Regions from separate parts of the Pantoea sp. B65 genome, predicted to be linked through region 1. Evidence: predicted binding sites of a transcription regulator. Region 1 holds the regulator's gene; each other region holds the start of a gene.
What was found. Region 1 encodes LexA, which represses DNA repair genes until DNA is damaged. Its sites were predicted from a motif close to TNCTGTATGTACATACAGNA; they were not measured.

Region 1 (7,887 bases):
GCCCAGCGCACTATCCAGCAGCGCTTCAGCGCTGATATCCGGCACCGTCGCATCCGGCGAGTAAGGCACGTTGCGCAGCAGCTGGAGATAACATTCGAGCTGTTCCGTCAATTGCTCGCGCGTCAGCGAGCGCTGGCGCGAGGCCAGCAGCGCCGTGACGCACAGATTCATGGCATTGGCGGCACCGGCATTATTAATCCGTACCATCACGCGCTGGGCGATATCATTCACCGCAGGCGTCAGCCAGCCGGGACGCTGGGCTTCGATAGGATCAATCGAGTCACGCCACTCCGGTACATGCTTATTCAGATAGTTAATCAACGGCAGCGGTTCGCCAAAGTTAACGTAACCCTGGCCGAGATTGCGCAGCTTGCGTAAGCCGCGCACCATCTGCATAAAGCCTTCTTTCTCTTTGGTCGCGCCCCGCAGTTCTTTGGCGTAAGTCCCCACTTCCATCACATGCTCATAGCCGATGTAGATTGGCACCAGCGTAATTGGGCGGTTACCGCCGCGCAGCATGGCCTGAATGGTCATCGACAGAGTGCCGGTTTTCGGATCGAGCAGACGTCCGGTGCGTGAACGGCCACCTTCCACAAAGTATTCCACTGAATAACCGCGGGTAAACAGCTCGCCGAGGTATTCACGGAACACCGTGGCATACAGCTTATTGCCCTTAAAGGTGCGGCGAATAAAGAATGCCCCGAGACGGCGGAAAATCGGTCCGGCCGGCCAGAAGTTCAGGTTAATACCGGCGGCAATATGCGGCGGCACCAGCCCCTGATGATAAAGCACATAGGAGAGCAGCAGATAGTCCATATGGCTGCGGTGGCAGGGCACATAAACAATCTCATGGCCGTCCTGCGCCAGCTGACGTACCCGCTCTCCGCCGTTGACGTTAATCCCCTGGTAGAGCTTGCTCCACGTCCAGCCCATAATACGATCGGTGAGACGGATCGCTTCATAGGAGAAATCGGCGGCAATCTCTTCCATCAGTTCAATGGCGTTTTGCTGCGCTTTCTCATGGGAGATTTTACGCGTACGCGCCTCATCTTCTACCGCTTTGGCGATAGCTTTCGACTGCAGCAGGCGACCAAACAGCTCCTGACGTACCGGCAGGCGCGGGCCGACCGCCGCCAGACGCTGACGGGCGAAATGCATGCGCGCCACGCGCGCCAGCTTCTGGGCGATGGTCTTATCGGTGCCGTGTTCGGTGGCCATGCGGCGCAGCGAAACGGTCGGTGAGAAGCGAACAAAGCTGTCGCGCCCTAACCAGATAACGGCAAAGAACTTCTGCACGCCGTTAAGTACGCGCAGATGCGGCGTTTGCTCGCCCTGAACTTCACGTCCCGGCGCACGACCAAACATCACCGAAATCGGTACCATCTGCACGTCCAGCGCCGGGTTGCTGCGATGCAGATCCAGATAGTCGTGGAACAGTTTTACCGATTCGAGATTCGGGACGAAATAGGGGAACAGACGCGGACCGTCATGGATAAACACATGACGTGGTAAAACCGTACCATCGATCTCCAGCGGATCCAGCGGGTCGGGCAAGTCACGTTTGCGACATTGCGCACGTAGCGCGAGGAGATCAGCCTTTGAATCATAAGGCAATACATACATAATGGGGCGCGATCTGTCGAGCCCAAGTTCCGCTACCGGATCGGCCGGGATAGCTTTACTCTTCACCAAAAATGAGAGTGGTAAGTTTAATAACTTGTAGTAGAAATTACGCCAACCTGACATAGACAACATGAAGCCTCTTGTTAGCAAAGCGCGGCAAGCATACCAGAAAGCGCTATTAAGATCTGTTGTGTTGCAATATGTGCGCCACCCAGAAGTGGACGTTAAACATCTCAAAGGGTTCCATAATTATGGCAAATAATGTAACTGGTCTGACACGCATCATAAAAGCGGCAGGCTACTCATGGAAAGGGTTACGTGCAGCCTGGCAGAATGAGGCCGCATTTCGTCAGGAATCCGTTGCTGCGGTGGTGGCGATTATCATTGCCTGCTGGCTGCATGTTGATGCCGTCACGCGCGTGTTGCTGATTGGTTCGGTGCTGCTGGTGATTATCGTGGAAGTGCTGAACAGCGCGATTGAAGCGGTAGTGGACCGGATTGGCAGCGAACAGCATCCGCTCTCCGGACGCGCCAAAGATATGGGGTCGGCGGCGGTATTACTGAGTATTCTGCTGGCGCTGCTGGTCTGGATCACCCTGCTGTGGTCATATTGGGCTTAGGCCGACAGAAATCGCCAAACTGCTGTTTTTTACACAGCTTTAGGTTTCCAAGCCACCAATACCTGTATATACTCACAGCGACTGTATAAACAACCAGGGGGCGGAATGAAAGCATTAACGGCAAGGCAGCAGCAGGTATATGATCTGATTCGTGACCATATTAGTCAGACCGGTATGCCGCCTACGCGCGCCGAGATTGCCTCGCAATTAGGTTTCCGTTCCCCTAATGCCGCGGAAGAGCATCTGAAAGCGCTGGCGCGTAAAGGCGTGATTGAGATCGTCTCCGGCGCTTCGCGCGGTATTCGGCTGATGATGGAAGAGGAAACCGGGCTGCCGCTGATTGGGCGCGTTGCTGCCGGCGAGCCATTACTGGCAGAACAGCATATTGAAGGCCATTTCCAGGTCGACGCGAATCTGTTTAAACCTAACGCTGACTTTTTGCTGCGTGTCAGCGGCATGTCAATGAAAGACATCGGTATTATGGATGGTGATTTGCTGGCGGTGCATAAAACTCAGGATGTGCGTAATGGCCAGATAGTGGTGGCACGCATTGATGATGAAGTCACGGTTAAGCGCCTGAAAAAACAGGGCAATGTTGTGCAACTGTTGCCGGAAAACAGCGACTTTCAGCCGATCGTGGTCGATCTGCGTCAGCAATCCCTGACGATTGAAGGTCTGGCGGTTGGCGTAATCCGCAACGGCAACTGGCTGTAAGTTACCTCTCTTGTTCCTTACGCGCGCTGATGTCTTCCTGAGGCACGCGTAAGGTAAACTTGTTGGTCTCACCCCATTTTTGCGCCAGCCAGCGTGGCTGTGCCGCTTAATCGCGTTGTGGAAGCCTGGGCGATTGTTTACTGCTACCGATAAAAACCTCTGGCGGCTGGCGCTGCCGATGATCCTTTCCAATATCACCGTGCCCCTGCTGGGTCTGGTGGATACTGCCGTTATTGGCCATCTTGACAGTCCAACGTATTTGGCTGGCGTGGCGGTAGGCACCACCGCCACCAGTTTTCTGTTTATGCTGCTGCTATTCCTGCGGATGAGTACCACCGGTTTAACCGCTCAGGCCTTTGGCGCTGGTGATAAACCGGCGCTGGCGCGTGCGCTGATGCAGCCATTATCCATGGCGCTGCTGGCCGGTCTGCTGTTTATTATGCTGAAAGAGCCGCTGAGTACGCTGGCCACCTCGCTGGTTGGCGGTAACCCCGAAGTATTGCGTCAGGCGCAACTGTTTATGTCGGTGCGCTGGCTTAGCGCTCCGGCGACGCTGGCAAATCTGGTGCTCCTCGGATGGCTGCTTGGCGTGCAGTATGCCCGTGCGCCGGTGATCCTGCTGGTAGTGGGCAATCTGGTCAATATCCTGCTTGCCCTGTGGTTCGTTACCGGCCTCGGTTGGGGAGTGCGCGGCGCGGCAGCGGCGACGGCAATCGCCGAGTATGTCACGCTGCTTATCGGGCTGGTGATGGTATGGCGGGTGCTAAAGCTGCGCGGAATTGCCTTTAGCCTGCTGAAAAATAGCTGGTACGGCGATCTTCGCCGCCTGATGCGGCTGAACCGCGACATCATGTTGCGTTCGCTGATGTTGCAGCTCTGCTTTGCCTCATTAACTATCCTCGGCGCGCGGCTGGGCAGTGAGGTGGTAGCGGTCAACGCGGTGCTGCTGATGTTCCTCACCTTTACCGCCTATGCGCTGGATGGTTTTGCCTATGCGGTGGAAGCTTGCTCCGGCGAAGCATATGGCGCGCGCGACAGCGATAAGTTGCTGCGCGTATGGCATGCGTCCTGCCGTCAGGCCGGGCTGGTGGCGCTGAGTTTCTCGCTGCTCTATGCCTGCAGCGGCGAAGCGATAGTCGCTATGCTGACGTCATTACCCGAGTTGCGTGATATGGCCGATCGCTACCTTATCTGGCAGGTGATTCTGCCGCTGGCTGGTGTCTGGTGCTATCTGCTGGATGGTATGTTTATTGGCGCCACCCGCGGCAGCGAAATGCGCAACGGTATGGCGATTGCCGCGCTGGGATATGCGCTCACCTTATTGACGTTGCCATGGTTAGGCAACCACGGTTTATGGCTGGCGGTGATGGTGTTTCTGCTGCTGCGTGGCCTGTCGCTGTGGTTTATCTGGCGGCGGCACTGGCAGCGTAACAGCTGGTTCGCTGGTTGAAATATTTGCTTACCGGACTGTTTTGCAGAAATAATGGCTTAAATATAGATGTTTTTCAGGTGGTTACTCTGTTTTGCTACGGGCTAATTAGTGTTAATTGCTGCATTGTGACCTCATTATCGCGAATCACGACTACAATTAACTCTGTGTTTAGCAAATGGATAGCGTTTTATTCTGACATCATGCAGATGGATAAGATGAAACACTGAAACTTTATCACCTGGAGGTATCACATTATGAATAGCGATCAAGCCAGCGGTAACTGGAAACAGTTCAAAGGTAAAGTGAAGGAAAAATGGGGCAAGCTCACTGACGACGACATGACGGTGATCGAAGGTAAACGCGATCAACTGGTAGGTAAAATCCAGGAACGTTATGGTTACGCTAAGGATCAGGCGGAAAAAGAAGTTAAGGAGTGGGAAACCCACAACAGCGACTATCGCTGGTAATCATTTGCCAGGGGCGGCAGTAGCGCCGCCCGCACCGGCAACAGTGATGCAGACTGAATTATCTGATCTCAAGCCCATTTAAGGACGATGCTCCTGCCGGGCACAAGGAAAGTGCCGCTTCAGACCGCCCGCCATTTAGCGTCCCCGTTTCTTACTTACCACCGAATGATCATGCTCGCAGCTTTCCTGATGCGTGCAGGCTTCTACTTCCTGACAGCTGACACACAATCCATGGGCTTCAATGACGCTGTGGCGTAAGGCGAAACCTGACTGGTGCGCCAGCACCTGCAGAATATCTTCAACGCCTGCGGCGTGTTTTTCATTTACTGAACCGCAGCCATCGCAGATCAGCATCGCCGAGCTGTGTTGCGGTTCTTCAAAATGGTGACACACCACGTAGCTATTGTTGGATTCAACACGATGGATAAAGCCCTGCTCCAGCAGAAAATCGAGTGCGCGATAGACGGTGGGTGGCTTTGCCTGCGGTTCGGATACCCGCAGCAGATCAAGCAAGTCATAAGCGCTGATGGCGCCTTTCTGTTCAGTCATCAGACGTAAAACTTCCAGACGTTGCGGTGTCAGACGCACATTGCGCTGCTGACAGAGTTGTTCTGCCTGCGACAGAAGTTGTTCAGGAAGGGTGGCGCTCATGATGAATCTCCAGACCGTAATGAGATGTTATTTTATCACGTACCGCAAAAAACGCCGAACCCTCTGTTTTCGTCTCGCCAGTGGCGCGGCTGCCAACCTTCCGCGTCGCGATAGGTTAAATAATATTTATCTGACATTACGCCCAATCAGTAATGCAACTTACTCATTTATCTTAAGTTAAATCCTGTACTTATCTTTTCCTGCGCTAATTCTGTGATTTGCGATACAAAATAAAGCGGTCTACTGTTAAATGATGCTTATCTGGCTAACCGGATTTACTCCACCTCTGCCCGGGTTAATGATTAGCCATTAACAGATTATAAAAACTCCAATCACCAGATAAGCCCACTGAAAGCGAGTGAGTTCACGGCAACGACTGTCCGCCCGAAGCGCATTATTTGGGTTGGGGCATTCTGCGTGCATTTAGCGTGTTAATTTCAATTCGGGTGGTTTCAGGCAAATGGCAAATATATCAGAGCGTATTTTCAGGACTTTTCATCCCATCGTGTTAAAAGCGCTGTTACTGGTGCCGTTCAGCGGCATGGCGGCAGGAAATTACTATGATGCTCGTAATGACGCAATGGGGGGCACCGGTGTCGCGTCATCCAGCTGGGGCACCGCGCCGTTAGCAAATCCGGCGTTGTTGACCAAAGCGCAGCCTGATGATCATGTCAGCGTGATTATCCCTTCCGTAGGCGTGCAGTTAACCGATAAAGATAAGCTGGTCAACAAAGTCGACGATATTGCCAATACGGTTGACAGCTACCGCGGTCTGACCGACAGCTTCACCTTCGCTGATTATCCAAAGCTACAGGCGGCGGCAGGCGATCTGGCCAACCGACTGCGTGATATCCGCAACAACACCGCAACCGGCAGCGCCGGCGCGGCCATCGTCGTGGCGATACCGAATGAGGTGTTACCTTTTGCCTTTGTCAGCAAAGTCTACGGCACCGCTCATCTGGCGACCGATGTTTCACAAAGCGATATTGATTATTTACAGGGCGTGGCGGATGGCACCATCATCCCGCTGGCTGGCGATGAAGACCGTTTAACCTCTGCCGGGCTGGGACGTGGAGCGATTGTTACCGACTACGGCATTGCCATGGCGCATCAGTTTAATCTGGCGGGCCATCCGGTATCACTTGGCGTAACGCCTAAGCTGCAGAAAACTTATCTGTATAACTACAGCGTATCGGTCTACAACTACGATAAGTCAGCCTTTACTGAAGGCCGCTATAAAAATACCAATACCGGTTTTAACCTTGATGCCGGTCTGGCGACGGATTTTGGCGATAACTGGACGCTGGGTTTAAGCGCGCAAAACCTGATTTCACGTGATATCGATACCAAAGAGGTGAGTGGTTACACCGATACCTATCAGATTCGCCCACTGGTCACCAGCGGCCTCTCCTGGCATACGGAAAAACTGACCACCAGCCTGGACATTGATTTAACCCCAACCAAACGCTTTAAAACCCAGCAGGAGAGTCAGTACGCTGGTGTCGGCGCTGAGTATCGTCTTTTCAGCTGGTTACAGCTGCGTGCCGGTTATCGCGCGGATATGAAGTCAAACGACGCGAATGTTGCGACCGCGGGTTTTGGTATCTCACCCTTTAATAACTCAGTGCATCTCGATCTGGCGGGTTCTGTCGGCAATGACAACACCTGGGGGGCGATGGCGCAAATTGGTTTTAACTTCTGATCGTGGCTTTTGGGCGAGGCATCCCTCGCCCCTGCGCCATTCTGTGATATCATTGCGCATATTATCGACATCGATTCACCCCCACAGAGTTATCGTTTTTCATGACCCAGAATCTACCCGCTCATCGCTTTTCTGTTGCTCCCATGCTTGACTGGACCGATCGCCACTGTCGCTATTTTCATCGTCAGCTGAGCAGCCAAACGCTGCTGTACACCGAAATGGTGACCACCGGGGCGATTATTCATGGCAAAGGAGATTATCTCGCCTGGAGTGAAGAGGAGCAGCCGGTGGCATTGCAGCTGGGCGGCAGCGATCCGGCAGCGCTGGCGCAGTGTGCCAGACTGGCCGCAGCGCGTGGCTACAACGAAATCAATCTTAACGTCGGTTGCCCGTCCGATCGGGTGCAGAACGGACGTTTTGGCGCCTGTCTGATGGGCGAAGCGGCACTGGTGGCTGATTGTATTAAGGCAATGCGCGATGTGGTGTCGATACCGGTGACGGTCAAAACCCGTATCGGTATTGATGAGCAGGATAGTTATCAATTTCTCTGTGATTTTATTGGTACCGTCGCCACGCAGGGCGGCTGCGAGATGTTTATCATTCATGCGCGTAAGGCGTGGCTTTCCGGTCTGAGTCCGAAAGAGAACCGCGAAATTCCGCCGCTGGATTACGAGCGTG
Region 2 (7,887 bases), on a different contig from region 1:
GGCGACAATCCAGCGTATCCCCCTGTGGGGTGATAATCAGGCTGGCCACCGCCTGGTCGCTGATTAACCCCGCCTGGGGAGTAAGAGTTTGCCAGTAACCCTGCAGGTCAGCAGGTGCTGGCGTCTTAACCGCCTGATCATAACTGGTAATCTGCGTACAACCGCTCAGTGCTAACGCACAAAGTGCAATCCACTTCTTCATTTTAATTCCCTAAGCTCAATGCGTACGCCGGTACGGTATAATCATTCCGGTAATTTCTGCAAGAAACATTCGCCAGATTTCCCTCCGTCTGCCGCCGGGGAAGCATCTGCGCTTTATGAAGTGTAAACTACCCGGATTGAATCAAAAGGATAACCCCGCATGAAAACCCCTGAAGAGTATTACACCCTCGCCCGCGCCATGTTCTTACAGGCGCATCCCGATTTCCATGCCGCCATGGATAAAATCAGCGAGCAGGATGCCCGGGCCATGGGGGTATCACTGGAGAAACTGCGCGAAATTCAGGCTGACCGCATCTATGCCGCTTTTCTGCGGGCGAAAAAACAGGATGCGATACTGTTCTCCATCCAGCTGGCCGAGCCAAATAAACAGGTAGCGGCGCAGGCGATAGAGAAATATCTACGTTCGCACGCCCGGGCATTGGGGATGACATGGGAAGAGTTCTGTATTAAAAATGATCTCTGAGCTGTGAAATGGGCAGGGAAACTGCTCATTATGCTAATTTATAATGATTATTTAACAAATATACGCCATTTCGACGATTAAAATTGTACAATTAACTATTTTTTGTATAACTTTAATACGCGACCAATAATCGCGTATTACCCTTGTAACCAATCGTGCGCTTGCACGGCCTCTGGAAGTGGCACAGGATTTCCACCTCCAGAGGTTTATTTTCTCCCTTTTCTCTCCCCGGCAACATTTGTAAACAACCGCGGTGATTCGCCCGGCAGCTAATGGTCTACCCTTAATAATGCCTCGTAGTGAGGACGTAACAGATTAAGGAGAAATTATGTTTGAACAGGCAAAAGACAAAGTTGATGAAGCCATCGGTGCCGGTCAGGAACAATTTGGCAAAGCCTCGCGTTCACCTGAATATGAAGTGAAAGGAAAAGTGCGTAAGCAGTTGGCGCGCGGCAGTTATGCGGTGGATGATCTTGTCGATTCTGTAAAACAGCAAACGCAAAGCTCTCCGCTCGCCTCACTGGCGATTGCTGTCGGCGTGGGTTTTGTCCTTGGGAAAGTTATTGGCCGCAAATAAGCCACGCCAGAGATCGGTGTAGCCGTTGACACCCGGCTATGAATGCCGCACTGAACGGGAGCCATCAACGGCTCCCGTCCGGCGTTTCAGATATCCGACCCGGCTGCGGCTTTATGCCTCTGATTTCTCATCAACATAACGTGTCACCGCCAGCAGGCGATTCACATGCGTCAGCAGCAGATCAACATCAGTTTGTAGAAACTCAGCAGGAGACTCGGTTGCCGTAAGAATGGCATTCTGAATATTCTGCGAAATATTATTTGAACCCTCTTTCCCTGCGGTCAGGAGCAGCGCGGCAATCAGCAAAGATTGCGCTTCAACCTGAGCCGTCAGCTCTTTGGTATCTACATCCATCTTCGCCAGCTTCATTAAAATGTCGATAACCAGTTGCTTCATTGGTATTCCCCTGTGATTTTTTTGCCAAAGACCTGACCAGACAGTCAGATAACGCTCATCGCCTTGATACGTGAATAGCCATAGCTGAAGGTCTGATCGCCGGGGCAAACCAGTACCAGTACATCGCCAGATTGCGCCTCGCCGAGCATCTCTGCGAGTTCAGTATCAAACTCTTTACTCAGCCCGGGCAACGCCATAAACATTTCACCAGGATAATCGTCGTTATCGTCCAGCGGCATATCTTCTATACGTGACCCCTTCACCACATAAATCAGCAGCTGCCTGCCTTCATGCAGCACTTCCGCTTTTAAATGTTTTCCTGTTGGATGCTTAGCCATATCCACTCCCGATCTGTACGCTGCCCGCAGACACGTCATTCTTAACGATTGCCAGCGATGAAACTACCACTGTCGCCCGCGTTTCGGAACGCTTGTTACCGCAAGAAACGATAATTATTGCGACAATCGCCGGATAAAACAGCAGTTAAAGCGCAGCCACCATTGATACTGTATTATTATCCAGTATTATTGGCGAGCAAAAAGATCACGGCAGGATTACTTACCAGAGAGGTTGACAGCAATGTTCGTCGAGTTGATTTACGATAAGCGCAATGTGGCAGGGCTAAACAATGCCAATGAGATGATCCGCGAAGAGCTGGAGAAGCGCATTCACCGTGCGTTCCCGGATGCAGTGGTAAAAGTTAAACCAATGCAACGTAATGCGATTGAAACCGATGCCAGTAAAGGTGACAAAGCGATCATGGCGCGCATTATCGAAGAGATGTTTGAAGAAGCGGATATGTGGCTGGTTGCAGACTTATAATCCGGCAGGCGCCGGGGGCTAATTATCCGGGCGCTGCCAGGCTAACCAGCGGATATAAAACAAGCTATTGCCAGCCACAGGGCGTAGACTGAGCTACCTGTAACGAGTGAGATAAAGAAAATGATCAGTCTCGACAGTTTACGCTTTTTTCGTTCCGGCACCCGGCAAATAAAATGCCCCGCCTGTGCGCATACTCATAAACAGCTTTCAGCGAAAATCAGCAAAGATCACACGCTAATTTGTCCTCAATGCGGCCACTATTTTACTGCCGTCCAACGCAACAGCGAAAAAACACCCTAAAAAATAATATTGCGCCAGGCCAAACTGCATTGCAACCGGTCGTAATAGTGCGAACCGTTGTAATGCAGGCGCGAGGTGTAGGTTGTCAGCAGAAAATACAGACGTAAAAAAACCCGCACAAGGCGGGCTTTTTTTTCAGGCTCTCTAACTGCTCAGGCCGGGGCCATCATCGCTATCGTAACAGAGCCTGCGGCGTTATTGCTTAGCGTGCAACAACGTTGGTCGCTGAAGGACCTTTAGCGCCGTTCTCAACAGAGAACTCTACGCTCTGACCTTCGTCGAGGGTCTTGAAGTTATCACCCTGGATTGCAGAGAAATGTACGAATACATCTTTGCTGCCATCGGTAGGAGAAATAAAGCCGAAACCTTTCTCAGCGTTAAACCATTTTACTAAACCAGTCATTTTGTTAGACATAATTCTTTCCTCTGAATTTCGAAGCCCGTAAACAGGCGGACAGGATTGCTTTGCAGATAATACTTATGAGCAAGGTAATAAGAAGATTCAGGAAAAGAGATATCTAAGATAACGCTCGAACTGAGAACTGCTTTAATAAAACCGCTTGGCATAAATAGGTCTGTACCACAAACCGATGCGCTATTTACACACGTAACGACTTTTTAAGCAAGCACTATCATCAATTTATTTTTAACAGGCGTAACCTGACGGCAACAATATCCGGCCGGTAACCGCCATGAAAAAGACTCGCACAATGCGAGTCCCGGCAGATAATCAGGCTTCATTCTCGATACGATTGGCTTCAATCTCGAGATCCTGCACGGTTTTTTCCAGTGTTTCGAGTACCGCCCCCTGGCGGGTAAGCAAATCATTGATCGCGGCGGCAAAGGTGTCGTTTTTATATTCACCCGCATCAAATGCCAGCCACTGTGCTGACAGGGTTTCCGTATTGGACTGGGCATAGTGACGCATCTCTTTCAGCTGCGAAGTCACATCACGTAAATAGTCGGTCTGCGTTTTCAGCGTTTCATTATCACTCATGCTGGTTCCCTTTCTGGTTATTTAAAGTAAATAAGGCGAACTACCCAGTTAAATGTAGTGAAAAATCGCCAGTTAACCTTAAGAATAATCGGAAGATGCCGCAGCAGGGTGAAGCAGAACAAAAAAAGGCCGCCAGCAAAGCTGGCAGCCTGGTAAAATTTGTGACCTCTCCCCGGCGCTTATCTCCGGCACTCACACTGCGGTGGCGTTAGCTCTGCGAAAGGACAGCCACAGCATGCCAGAGCCATTCTCAACGAAAGTTATACCAACCGCCGATTTGTCAGAGCGGCGCTTCATCCAGTACGCGATGCAGCACGGCAGACAGCTCATTAATTTCAAATTTTGCCACATAACCATTAGCGCCTACTTTGCGCACATGATCTTCGTTGGCGCTGCCCGACAGTGAGGAGTGGATCACCACCGGCAGATTCCTCAGGATGGAATCACTTTTAATATTGCGCGTCAGCGTAAAACCATCCATTTCCGGCATTTCCAGATCGGTTAACACCAGCGAAATTTTATCGCTAATCGGCCGCCCTTCAGACAGCGCCTGCTTGGCTATTACCTTGATTCTTTCCCAGGCATCAAGTCCGGTATTATACATTTCACACGGAATGCCCATAATCTTCAGCCCCTGCTCCAGCATGTTGCGGGCAACTTTGGAATCTTCGGCAACAATCGCCACCGCGCCAGGGGTGAAACGGAAAACTTTTTCTTTGATTTGCTCCGGCGGAACGTCGCGAATTGACGGAATAATGTCCTGCAGGATCTGCTCAACATCCAGCACCAGCGCCATATTATTGCCGTTACCCTGCTCTTCATCATCCAGCAACGCGATGCTGGTCACATTACGGCTGCTGACACTGGCATCGGCGGGATGGACCTGGTTCCAGTTAAGACGCACGATATTATCCACTGACTCCACGGCAAACGCCTGAGTGTTACGGGCATACTCCGTGACCAGCAGCAGATTAAGACCGGTAGTCGGTACGCAACCGACTACCGCAGGCATATCAATAACCGGGATCAACTGCCCACGAATATTTGCCATACCCAGCAACGGCGAACGCATACCTGCAGCACGGGTAATAGGAAGCATCGGCACAATTTCACGCAGCTTAAATACATTCAGGCCAAACAGCTCAGATTTTTCATCCTGGCTGGCTTTTCCCAGTCGGAATAATAAAAGTTCGAACTTATTTGATAATGTTAGATTTGCCCTTTCATCGATTTCTTTCTGAAAGTTATCCATTTTTACCTCTAAGTTATTATTAATTAATGTAAACTTACATGTGATATCGATGATGAGCTAAAGCAATGAAACCTTCGCTTCCTCACTTCTCACCAGCATGGGTGCTGTGTTAATCACTGATGAGGGTTATCGGCAGTGAAATAAAAAAGTACAGAGCTAACTGCCGGACATTCGATGCGATTTTTAAAAGTGTGCGCTAAACACGGTTAACGCCAACACCGGCGATAAAAAAAGCCTCGTCGGCATGAGCCTTATAGGCTTGCAGGACAATAGTCGGGTTAAGGGATGCAAATGCAGCGCCGATAACCACGCCGGTTACACCTGCATATTCATAATATCCTGATAAGCGGTAATCAGCTTATTACGCACCTGAATCCCCATCTGCATTGATATCGATGATTTCTGAAGATCGACCATCACATCGTTCAGCGCCACACCGGGCTTACCCATTTCAAAATCCTGCGCCTGATTGCGCGCGGCGTTCTGCGTTTCACTGATCTTACCCAATGCTGCTTTCAACTGACCGGCGAAATCTGCATGCGCGGTGCTGTCAGTGCTTTGATTGCTGGCCTGTAACATCGCCGTCTGCAACTGCTGCACCACACTTTCGATGCCCTGAATTGCCATCTGTTTACCTCTGATCGTGATGAAGATGATTTTTAATGCTGCAAACTTATCACAGCGTCAATAAGACAAAGCCTGTAAATAGCAGCAAAAAACACAGCTTATCTGGCAATCAAATTTTGCGATTAAGAAAATAATGTCAGTCCATTGGGGTGGAACTTTTTACTGCAAGCCGCATCAGGGAGTCAGCTTTGCTACCACACAACGTGAAACCGTCAGGTCAACTGTCAGGCAGGAAATGGTCATGAATGCTACTGTCACTCAGGATTCAGCAGAAAAGAAAGGCTTCAGTGACCTTTTGGTTCGCCTGCGTGCAAACCCTCGCGTTCCTATAATCATTGCCTCCGCGTTTGTTATTGCGGTTGTTATCGCCATGGTCCTGTGGGCCAAAGCGCCCGACTATCGTGTGCTTTACAATAACCTCACCGACGAAGATGGCGGCGCAATTGTTACACAGTTAACCCAGATGAACGTTCCCTACCGTTTTGAAGAGAACGGCGGCGCATTAATGGTGCCAGCGGAAAAAGTTCACGAGCTGCGGTTACGCCTGGCGCAACAAGGATTACCGAAAGGCGGAGCGGTTGGCTTTGAATTACTGGACAAAGAGAAGTTCGGCATTAGCCAGTTCAGTGAACAGGTTAATTATCAGCGCGCTCTGGAAGGCGAGCTGGCGCGAACCATTGAAACCTTTGGTCCGGTAAAAAGCGCACGAATCCATCTGGCGATGCCAAAGCCGACCTTATTTGTACGCGAACAAAAATCGCCATCCGCTTCCGTTACGCTCAACCTGCAACCGGGCCGCGCACTTGATGAAGGCCAAATCAGCGCGGTAGTGCATATGGTTTCCAGCAGCGTCGCGGGCTTACCGCCAGGCAATGTTACCGTCGTCGACCAGGCGGGACGCCTGTTAACCCGGGCTGATGCTGCAGGTCGTGATCTTAACGATGCCCAGCTGAAATACACTACCGATGTAGAAAACCGTTATCAGCAACGTATCGAAGCGATTCTTGGCCCAATCGTTGGTCAGGGCAATGTGCATGCTCAGGTTACTGCGCAGATCGACTTTGACAGCCGTGAGCAGACTGACGAGCAGTATAAACCGAACACCGATCTCTCCACGGCGGCGGTTCGCTCGCGCCAGAGCAGCCTTAGCGAACAGTTGGGTGGACAGAATCCAGGCGGCGTACCCGGTGCATTATCGAATCAGCCAGCACCGGCTAATACGGCGCCAATTGCGACTGAGAACACCACGCCTAACGCCAAGACGGCGGCGAACAACGCCAATACGGCTAATGCAGCGAATACGGCAGCCAGCACCGGCTCAAGCAGTGCCCGTGTGGTACCGTCTAATACCCGCAAAGATGACACCACTAACTACGAAGTCGACCGCACTATTCGTCACACCAAGATGAATGTCGGCAATGTTAAACGTCTGTCGGTAGCTGTAGTTGTTAACTACCGCGCCGATGATAAAGGCAAAGAGATCGCGCTTAACGAGCAACAAATTAAGCAGATCGAAGACCTGACGCGTGAAGCCATGGGCTTCTCCACCGACCGGGGAGATAGCGTCAATGTCGTCAACTCACTGTTTACTCAGAGCGATGTCAGCGGTGGTGAACTGCCGTTCTGGCAACAACAGTCGTTCTTTGAACAGATGATGATCGCCGGACGCTGGCTGCTGATTGCACTGATTGCCTTTATCCTGTATCGCAAACTGGTACGCCCTCACGTGGTGCGCAAACAGAAGCAGGAGAAAGCAGCCGCCGAAGCCGCTGCGGCAATGTCCCTGGAGCCAGCGGAAGAAGCCTACTCAGTCACGCTTAGTAAAGACGAGCAGGAGCAGGAACGTAAATCTCAGCATCGCATGAGCGCTGAGGTTCTGAGCCAACGTATTCGCGAGATGTCAGATAACGATCCGCGAGTGGTGGCACTGGTTATTCGCCAATGGATGAGTAACGAACTATGAGTCTGACCGGAACCGACAAAAGCGCCATCCTGATGATGACACTTGGTGAAGAGCGTGCAGCGGAGGTGTTTAAACACCTTGGCACTCGTGAAGTGCAGCATCTCAGCGCCGCAATGGCCAACATGAAGCAGGTATCTCATAAACAGCTGACTGAAGTGTTGCGGGAATTCGAAGCTGATGCTGAGCAATTTGCCGCTCTGAGCCTCAACTCTAATGACTATCTGCGCTCGGTGCTGACCAAAGCGCTGGGAGAGGAGCGTGCCGCCAG
Region 3 (7,887 bases), on a different contig from region 1:
CAGTTTAACTGGCAGGAGTTTACCGCTCCACCGTTAAAACACGTTACAATCAACGAATTGTCTGATTGCTGATGCAGCGCACTGATTAAGGGAACAGCTTTTATGCGTACCGTCCTCAATATTCTTAATTTTGTTCTTGGTGGTTTCTTTACCACGCTGGCCTGGTTGCTGGCGACGCTGGTTAGCATCATATTGATTTTTACCCTGCCATTGACCCGCTCCTGCTGGGAAATTACCAAACTGTCGCTGCTGCCATACGGCAATGAGGCGGTGCATGTGGACGAACTGAACCCCGCGAATAAAAGTGTACTGCTAAACTCCGGCGGCACCCTGCTCAATATCCTGTGGTTTATCTTTTTCGGCTGGTGGCTGTGTATTTCCCATATTATGGTCGGTATTGCGCAGTGCATCACTATCATTGGCATCCCGGTGGGCATCGCTAATTTTAAAATTGCCGCCATCGCACTGTGGCCGGTAGGACGCCGTGTGGTATCGGTTGAAGTGGCAAAAGCCGCGCGCGAAGCCAATGCGCGTAGCCGCTTTAACTAACCTGCGGACAACTGACTATGTTTGCCATTAAGCCTGGCCTGCGTCGCTATGCCTTTAACAGCGCCTGGCTGTATAACCTGCGCATTCTGCTGGCGCTCTCCGGCGCAGCGGCACTCCCGTGGTGGCTGCATCAGATTATCTGGACCATTCCGCTAACGCTTGGCGTAGTGGCGGCGGCGCTGACCGATCTTGATGACCGTCTTAGTGGTCGCCTGCGTAATCTGCTGATCACCCTGGTATGCTTCTGTATCGCCTCGGTGTCAATCGAGCTGCTGTTTCCTTATCCGTGGCTGTTTATTGGCGGGCTGGCACTCTCAACCTGCGGCTTTATTCTGCTGGGGGCGTTAGGTCAACGCTATGCCACCATCGCTTTTGGTGCGCTGCTGATCGCCATTTACACCATGCTGGGGATTGGTCTGTTTCCGCAATGGTATCTGCAACCGCTGTTGTTACTGGCCGGGGCGATTTGGTACAACCTGCTAACCCTCAGTGGCCACCTGCTGTTTCCTGTCCGGCCGCTGCAGGAGAACCTGGCGCGCAGTTTCGACCAGCTGGCAAACTATCTCGAAGCCAAAGCGAATCTGTTTGATCCCGATATCGGTGAGAATGATGACAGCCCGTTAATCGATGTGGCAATGGCAAATAGCCAGCTGGTCGCGGTACTGAACCAGACCAAAAGCTCGATTCAGACACGTTTACGCGGCGATCGCGGCCAGCGCAGTACCCGTCGCACTTTACACTACTACTTTGTCGCGCAGGATATTCATGAGCGCGCCAGTTCGTCGCACGTGCAGTATCATCAGTTACGTAAAGAATATTGCTACAGCGAGATCCTGTTTCGCTTTCAGCGTCTGCTGAATATGCAGGCCAAAGCATGCCAGCAGCTGGCAAATTCAATTCTGATGCGTGAGACCTATCAGCATAATACCCGCTTCGAGAGCGCTTTTGTCCATCTGCAAGCCGCCCTGACGCGTCTGCAGGAGGCCCAGCCGCAATCGGACAAGATCAAGGCGATGTACTATTTGCTGAGTAATCTGAAAGCCATTGATGCCCAGCTGGCCACCATTGAATCTGAACAGGCTATCGCCCAGGCGCATGCTAATCACGATAATAGCTTATCCAGTGAAGGTCTGACCGGCTGGAGCGATATCCGCTTACGTATCAGCCGTCACCTTACCCCGGAGTCTGCCCTGTTCCGCCATGCCGTCAGGATGTCGCTGGTGCTGTGTGTCGGTTATGCTTTTATTCAGCTAACCGGTCTGCAGCATGGTTACTGGATCCTGTTAACCAGTTTGTTTGTCTGCCAGCCGAACTATAATGCTACGCGCCGGCGTCTGGCCCTGCGTATCTTAGGCACCCTGGCGGGGATCGCCGTCGGATTACCGGTGTTGTGGCTGGTTCCTTCCACCGACGGGCAGCTGATTCTGATCGTTCTCACCGGGGTGCTGTTCTTCGCTTTTCGTAATGTGCGCTATGCCCATGCCACACTGTTTATCACCTTACTGGTGCTGCTCTGCTTTAATTTGCTTGGCGAGGGATTTGAAGTGGCGGTGCCACGGATTATCGACACACTGTTGGGCTGTGGCATCGCCTGGCTTGCGGTGAGTTATATCTGGCCGGACTGGAAATTCCGTCGTTTACCGGCGGTGACAGAGCGTACGCTGAATGCCGACTGCCGTTATCTCGATGCTATTCTGGTGCAGTATCATCAGGGTAAAGATAACCGTCTTGATTATCGTATTGCGCGGCGTGATGCGCATAACAGTGACGCAGAACTGGCATCGGTGGTCTCCAATATGGCGACCGAGTCGCACCGTAACCCGGCGTTACTTGAATCAGCATTTCGTCTGCTTTACCTCAACCACTCCTTTCTGAGCTATATTTCTGCGCTGGGTGCCCACCGCGAACAACTTACCAGCCCGGAAATGCTGCAATTGCTGGATGACGCGGTGTGCTATGCCGATGACGTGTTGCAGGTGGAGAGCGTCAGCGAGCAGCAGGCTAAACAGATGCTGGATAAGCTTACCGCGCGCATGGCAACCATTGAGCCGGCAGCTGAAACCAAAGAGCCACTGGTTTTACAACAAGTGGGACTACTGGTGGCTCTTTTGCCTGAGCTCGCCGCGCTGAAAAAGCAAATTTCCCATGCGCCCTGAGTCGTTTTTATTCGTAACACGACTTCACGGCGTGATTGAACCAGTCGCGCAACTCCTGCTGCACGGCATCGGGCAACGCCGCCTGATGCCGTCCGGTGATCGCGCCTTCGAGGGCAAACAGCGTATTGATGCCGAGGTTTTTATGCTGCGCTTTCAATTTTAGCCAGCTGCGCTTCGCGCCTTCGGCGCGTAATGACTGTACAGAACAGATGCCAACCTGACGCAACATCATTTCCAGCCGCACCCCCATATTCGGCAGATCCTTTACCCGCAGGTTTTCCATTTTTTCCTGCGATTGTTGCTGCGCGCATTGCAGGGCGGAACGTGATAACGCCAGCAACGTTTCTGGCTGCGCCCAAAGAGCCTCATCGACACGAAAGTAATTAAGTGACACTGGCATGCCGCGCTTATGGAAGATCAGACGCGGCATGCGCCCTGCGCCGACATAGGGCTGAATCTGTTCGCAGGCGCGCAGATACAACTCCCCTTCCGCCACCACCGCAAAGACAATTTTCTCTACGGCGAGGCTATAACCGCCAAACTGTGTGCGCGCATCAATTTTCCCCAAGGGTGCCAGACAGAGCTTTGACTGCGCGATCCTTTGTTTAGAATTATTCATGCAAATCTCCTTCAGCATGATTGTCAGAGGCCAAAAAAACGTGTTTTTACATGATATTAGAAAATATTCAATTCAGGTTACAGGTTCAATCAATAAATGCTATTACACCCGTTTTTCATTTTAATCTGCGAGATGTTTTCAGAAATTGAGGTTGATCTTTATCCACAACGCAGTTACTGTATATCCATACAGTAACACTGCGAGCGAACAAACATGCGTACTCATTTACTGAAAACTCAATCTGCTAATGCTGTGATTCATCCTTCCCGGCACGCCACTTTGGCAACCACCGCCTCCGGCGGCTGGATTAGTGAGCTGATCTACAGTGAAGATCAACCGGGCATGACACAAATGCTCTTGTTGCCCCTGCTTCAGCAGTTGGGAACGCAGTCTCGCTGGCAACTCTGGTTAACTCCGCCGCAAAAATTGAGCCGTCGCTGGCTGCAGCAATCAGGCTTGCCGTTGGATAAGGTAATGCAAATCCCCCAGGCGACAGAGATCAGTACCGTTAATGCGATGATCAAAGCATTGCAGACGGGAAATTACAGTGTGGTTTTAGGGTGGTTGCCAGAAGAAATTGATTGTGAAGACCGTCGTCGCCTGGACGAAGCTGCAGCAATGGGCCAGGCGTTGGGATTGATTATGCGACCGCAATATCGCGTTTCCTCTTCCGCCAGACCAGAAACTGGGTTAAAAATTCACTCTACTTTGTATCATTAAGTAAAAATGAGATTTTTCTCAGGATTCTCACTAACCCTGAGTCCGATAAGACACTGATTCTACTCTGGCGCGGCTGGACAATGGTTTAGCCGCGTCACCCACGATATTTTATCGCACAGAATCCCCCTTTAAATGTTAAAAAATGTGTAGGAAACGCTGTTTTTTTGCGGGGCCACATCACATCCTACTTGTAAGTTTGCTGTTACGTTGTAGACTTTATCTCGCCAGGGTGCTCAATAACCTCCGTTTTTCGGTAGAGTAATAATCGAGCTTGATAACCCGGCGAAGGATTTAACCAAGGGCTTAATTTAAAGCTCATTGCCTATTTGGATGATAACGAGGCGCAAAAATGAAAAAGACAGCTATCGCAATTGCAGTGGCACTGGCTGGCTTCGCTACCGTAGCGCAGGCCGCTCCGAAAGATGACACCTGGTATACCGGTGCTAAACTGGGCTGGTCTCAGTACCATGACAAAGGTTACTACGGTAACGGTTATGCAGATAACGACGGCCCAACCCACGAAAGTCAGCTTGGCGCTGGCGCATTCGGGGGCTATCAGGCTAACCCTTACCTCGGTTTCGAGATGGGTTATGACTGGCTTGGTCGTATGCCTAATAAAGGCAACAATGTTAATGGCGCTTTCAAAGCTCAGGGCGTTCAGCTGACAGCTAAATTAAGCTATCCTGTAGCGGACGACCTGGATGTATACACCCGTCTGGGTGGTATGGCATGGCGTGCTGATTCAACTCAGAACAACAATGGTGTTCGCATTAGCGATCACGACACTGGCGTTTCTCCGCTGGCTGCTGTTGGTGTTGAATATGCACTCACTCAAAACTGGGCAACTCGCCTGGACTATCAGTGGGTTAACAACATCGGTGACGCAAGTACTGTTGGCGCGCGTCCAGACAACGCCATGCTGAGCGTGGGTGTGTCTTACCGTTTCGGTCAGGACGAAGTTGCGGCTGCACCAGCTCCGGCTCCAGCCCCGGCACCGGCTCCAGTTGTTGAAACCAAACGTTTTACTCTGAAGTCTGACGTTCTGTTCAACTTCAACAAAGCAACGCTGAAACCAGAAGGCCAGCAGGCTCTGAACCAGCTGTACACTCAGCTGAGCGCAATGGATCCTAAAGATGGCTCTGTTGTGGTTCTGGGTTATACCGACCGTATCGGTTCTGAGCAGTACAACCAGAAACTGTCTGAGCAGCGCGCTCAGTCTGTAGTGGATTACCTGATTTCTAAAGGTATCCCTGCGAACAAAATCTCTGCACGTGGCCAGGGTAAATCTAACCCTGTTACTGGCAGCACCTGTGACAGCGTGAAAGGCCGTAATGCCCAGATCGACTGCCTGGCGCCAGATCGTCGCGTAGAAATTGAAGTTAAAGGTATCAAAGACGTTGTAACTCAGCCACAGGCTTAAGTTTACCGCGTAAAAAAACCCCGCCATGGCGGGGTTTTTTATTGCCTGAAAGAGTGCAGATGGCGCAGTTACTCTTCGGGTTTGCCCAGAATATCCTGCAGTCCCTGCTTTAGTGAAGACATCTGGCTGGCGTACTTCTCTTTACGCTCGGCATCTTCTATTAGCTGCACAATAGTTTCTGACAGCGTGCAATGACGACGCTGCGCGAGGCCAGCAAGGCGCTGCCAGACCAGATACTCCAGATCGATCGATTTCTTGCGGGTGTGTTGATGCTCGGCATTAAAGTGGCGTTTACGGCGGGCGCGGATCGTCTGCTTCATACGATTTTCCAGCGCCGGATTGATATGTTCATCAATCCACTTCAGTACTTCCACCGGGCGGTTCTCCATAGCCAGTAACGCGTCCACCGCTTCCTGCGCCGCGCTGATTTCGATATAGCGCGTGATCAACTCCCCCTCCCGGTGCTTCTTCACCAGGTAGGTCCATTTCCATCCGCTTTCAAGGTTTTCGAGTTGCTGATATTTCATCGGGATCTCATCGTTACCACGTAACGAGCTAAGAATAACAGCTTTTTTCTGGCTTGCGGCAGAGAAAACCAGATGATTGGCGCTGATAAGATTCTGACCAGGGGCAAAATGCATCTCTACGGTGCTTAACCGGCTGAAATCTTGTATAATCGCGCTTTTCCTCAATTCAGATAAATTCGATAACTTTGACCAGTAACCGATTAGAATGGCGCGCCCTACAGCCCGATACAGACAGCTTACAGCCCCTTTTCTCCCAGTCATTTGATGACGATACTGACAGTCTGGCTGCAGTACAACCTCGTCTAATCAATGCGTTAGGATTACTGCAGCAATCTTCGGCAGCCTTCCCTTTGATGCTGGTGAAATGTGCGGAAAACCCTGACTACCTGCCGTTACTGACCAGCGCCCTGCAGAGCCTCAGTGTCGAAAGCGAGGGCGTGTTTGGCGGCCAGTATACTGTCAGCGGGCAAACGGTCAGCTGGCAGCCGGCCAGCAGCGCCGATGAGCAATTTGCAACTGTCGGTGAGATTCACTTTGCCGACTGGATTGAACCGGAACAACTTTTTGGCTGCGTTCGCCTGAATCAACACCACATTCAGCTGGAACCGGGTCTGCTGCACCGCATTAATGGCGGCACCCTGGTGCTGTCGCTGCGTGGTCTGCTGGCTCAGCCACTAATGTGGCTGCGTCTGAAGCAAATTATCACGCGCCAGCGCTTTGACTGGCTCTCACCGGATGAGACACGTCCGCTGCCGGTATCTATCCCGTCAATGCCGATGTCATTTCGCCTGGTGCTTAGTGGCGAGCGCGATGCTCTGGCTGATTTCCAGGAGATGGAGCCCGAGCTGGCCTCGCTGTGCATTTATAGCGAGTTTGAAGAAAATCTGCAGATTGCTGAGGAAGAGGATATCAGCCTGTGGTGCCGCTGGACCAGCCAGCTTGCCGCCGAATTAGGGTTACCCCCGATCAATGCTGATTTCTGGCCAGTGCTAATGCGTGAGAGTGTGCGCTATACCGGCGATCAGGAAACCCTGCCACTCTGCCCGGCATGGCTTGGCCGTCAGCTGCGCGAGGCCGCGCTGTATGATGATGAGCAACAGCAGATTAGTGGTGAAAGTCTGACGGCGGCACTGGAAGCTCGTGAATGGCGCGAAGGTTACCTTTCCGAACGTATTCGCGATGAGATCCTGCTCGATCAGATTTTGATCGAGACCGAAGGCGAAGCCATCGGTCAGATTAACGGCCTGTCAGTCATTGAGTTTCCGGGTCATCCGCGCGCGTTTGGCGAGCCTTCACGCATCAGCTGCGTAGTACATCCCGGTGACGGAGAATTTACCGACGTTGAACGCAAAGCAGAGTTAGGCGGCAACATTCATGCCAAAGGTATGATGATTATGCAGGCCTACCTGATTGCTGAGCTGCAACTTGATCAGCAACTGCCCTTCTCCGCGTCGCTGGTATTTGAGCAGTCGTATTCGGAAGTCGATGGCGACAGCGCATCGCTGGCTGAGCTGTGTGCATTAGTCAGCGCGCTGGCCAGTGAGCCGATTAACCAGCAAATTGCCGTTACCGGCTCGGTCGATCAGTTTGGTAATGTGCAACCGGTTGGCGGACTGAACGAAAAGATTGAAGGATTTTTTGAAATTTGCCGCCAGCGCAATCTGAGCGGTAAGCAGGGCGTGATCATTCCAGCCAGTAATGTACGCCACCTGTGTTTGCAGCAGGATGTGGTGAATGCAGTACGTGATGACCAGTTTCATATCTGGGCAGTCAATAGCGCGGATGAAGCATTGCCACTGCTGACCGGTGTAGAGTGGGACCTGGAAAATGGCCCATGTCTGCTACGATCTATACAGGAACGTATTGCACAGATCCACCTGCAGGACGCGCGCCAGC

Region 2: the regulator LexA is predicted to act here: its motif matches at 2,163-2,182, upstream of JWF83_RS00310 (DinI-like family protein).
Region 3: the regulator LexA is predicted to act here: its motif matches at 3,499-3,518, upstream of sulA (SOS-induced cell division inhibitor SulA).

Annotation. Positions count from the first base shown of each region.
Region 1 covers NZ_JAHXPU010000037.1:55,409-63,295, forward strand. Annotated here, with positions in the region: gene plsB (glycerol-3-phosphate 1-O-acyltransferase PlsB) at 1-1,746, opposite strand, end outside; gene JWF83_RS16775 (diacylglycerol kinase) at 1,875-2,243, shown strand; gene lexA (transcriptional repressor LexA) at 2,349-2,957, shown strand; gene dinF (MATE family efflux transporter DinF) at 3,091-4,407, shown strand; gene JWF83_RS16790 (CsbD family protein) at 4,644-4,856, shown strand; gene zur (zinc uptake transcriptional repressor Zur) at 4,992-5,507, opposite strand; gene JWF83_RS16800 (conjugal transfer protein TraF) at 5,968-7,209, shown strand; gene dusA (tRNA dihydrouridine(20/20a) synthase DusA) at 7,311-7,887, shown strand, end outside.
Region 2 covers NZ_JAHXPU010000007.1:29,072-36,958, reverse strand. Annotated here, with positions in the region: gene yedD (lipoprotein YedD) at 1-202, opposite strand, end outside; gene JWF83_RS00330 (DUF6388 family protein) at 362-685, shown strand; gene JWF83_RS00325 (CsbD family protein) at 1,014-1,262, shown strand; gene iraP (anti-adapter protein IraP) at 1,374-1,658, opposite strand; gene JWF83_RS00315 (hypothetical protein) at 1,703-1,996, opposite strand; gene JWF83_RS00310 (DinI-like family protein) at 2,238-2,480, shown strand; gene JWF83_RS00305 (YnfU family zinc-binding protein) at 2,601-2,780, shown strand; gene cspA (RNA chaperone/antiterminator CspA) at 2,983-3,195, opposite strand; gene JWF83_RS00295 (hypothetical protein) at 3,511-3,777, opposite strand; gene JWF83_RS00290 (chemotaxis protein) at 4,058-5,029, opposite strand; gene fliE (flagellar hook-basal body complex protein FliE) at 5,345-5,656, opposite strand; gene fliF (flagellar basal-body MS-ring/collar protein FliF) at 5,898-7,619, shown strand; gene fliG (flagellar motor switch protein FliG) at 7,616-7,887, shown strand, end outside.
Region 3 covers NZ_JAHXPU010000041.1:156,612-164,498, forward strand. Annotated here, with positions in the region: gene JWF83_RS21090 (YccF domain-containing protein) at 103-549, shown strand; gene yccS (YccS family putative transporter) at 567-2,705, shown strand; gene JWF83_RS21100 (TfoX/Sxy family DNA transformation protein) at 2,713-3,324, opposite strand; gene sulA (SOS-induced cell division inhibitor SulA) at 3,538-4,044, shown strand; gene ompA (porin OmpA) at 4,394-5,464, shown strand; gene matP (macrodomain Ter protein MatP) at 5,533-5,991, opposite strand; gene JWF83_RS21120 (AAA family ATPase) at 6,177-7,887, shown strand, end outside.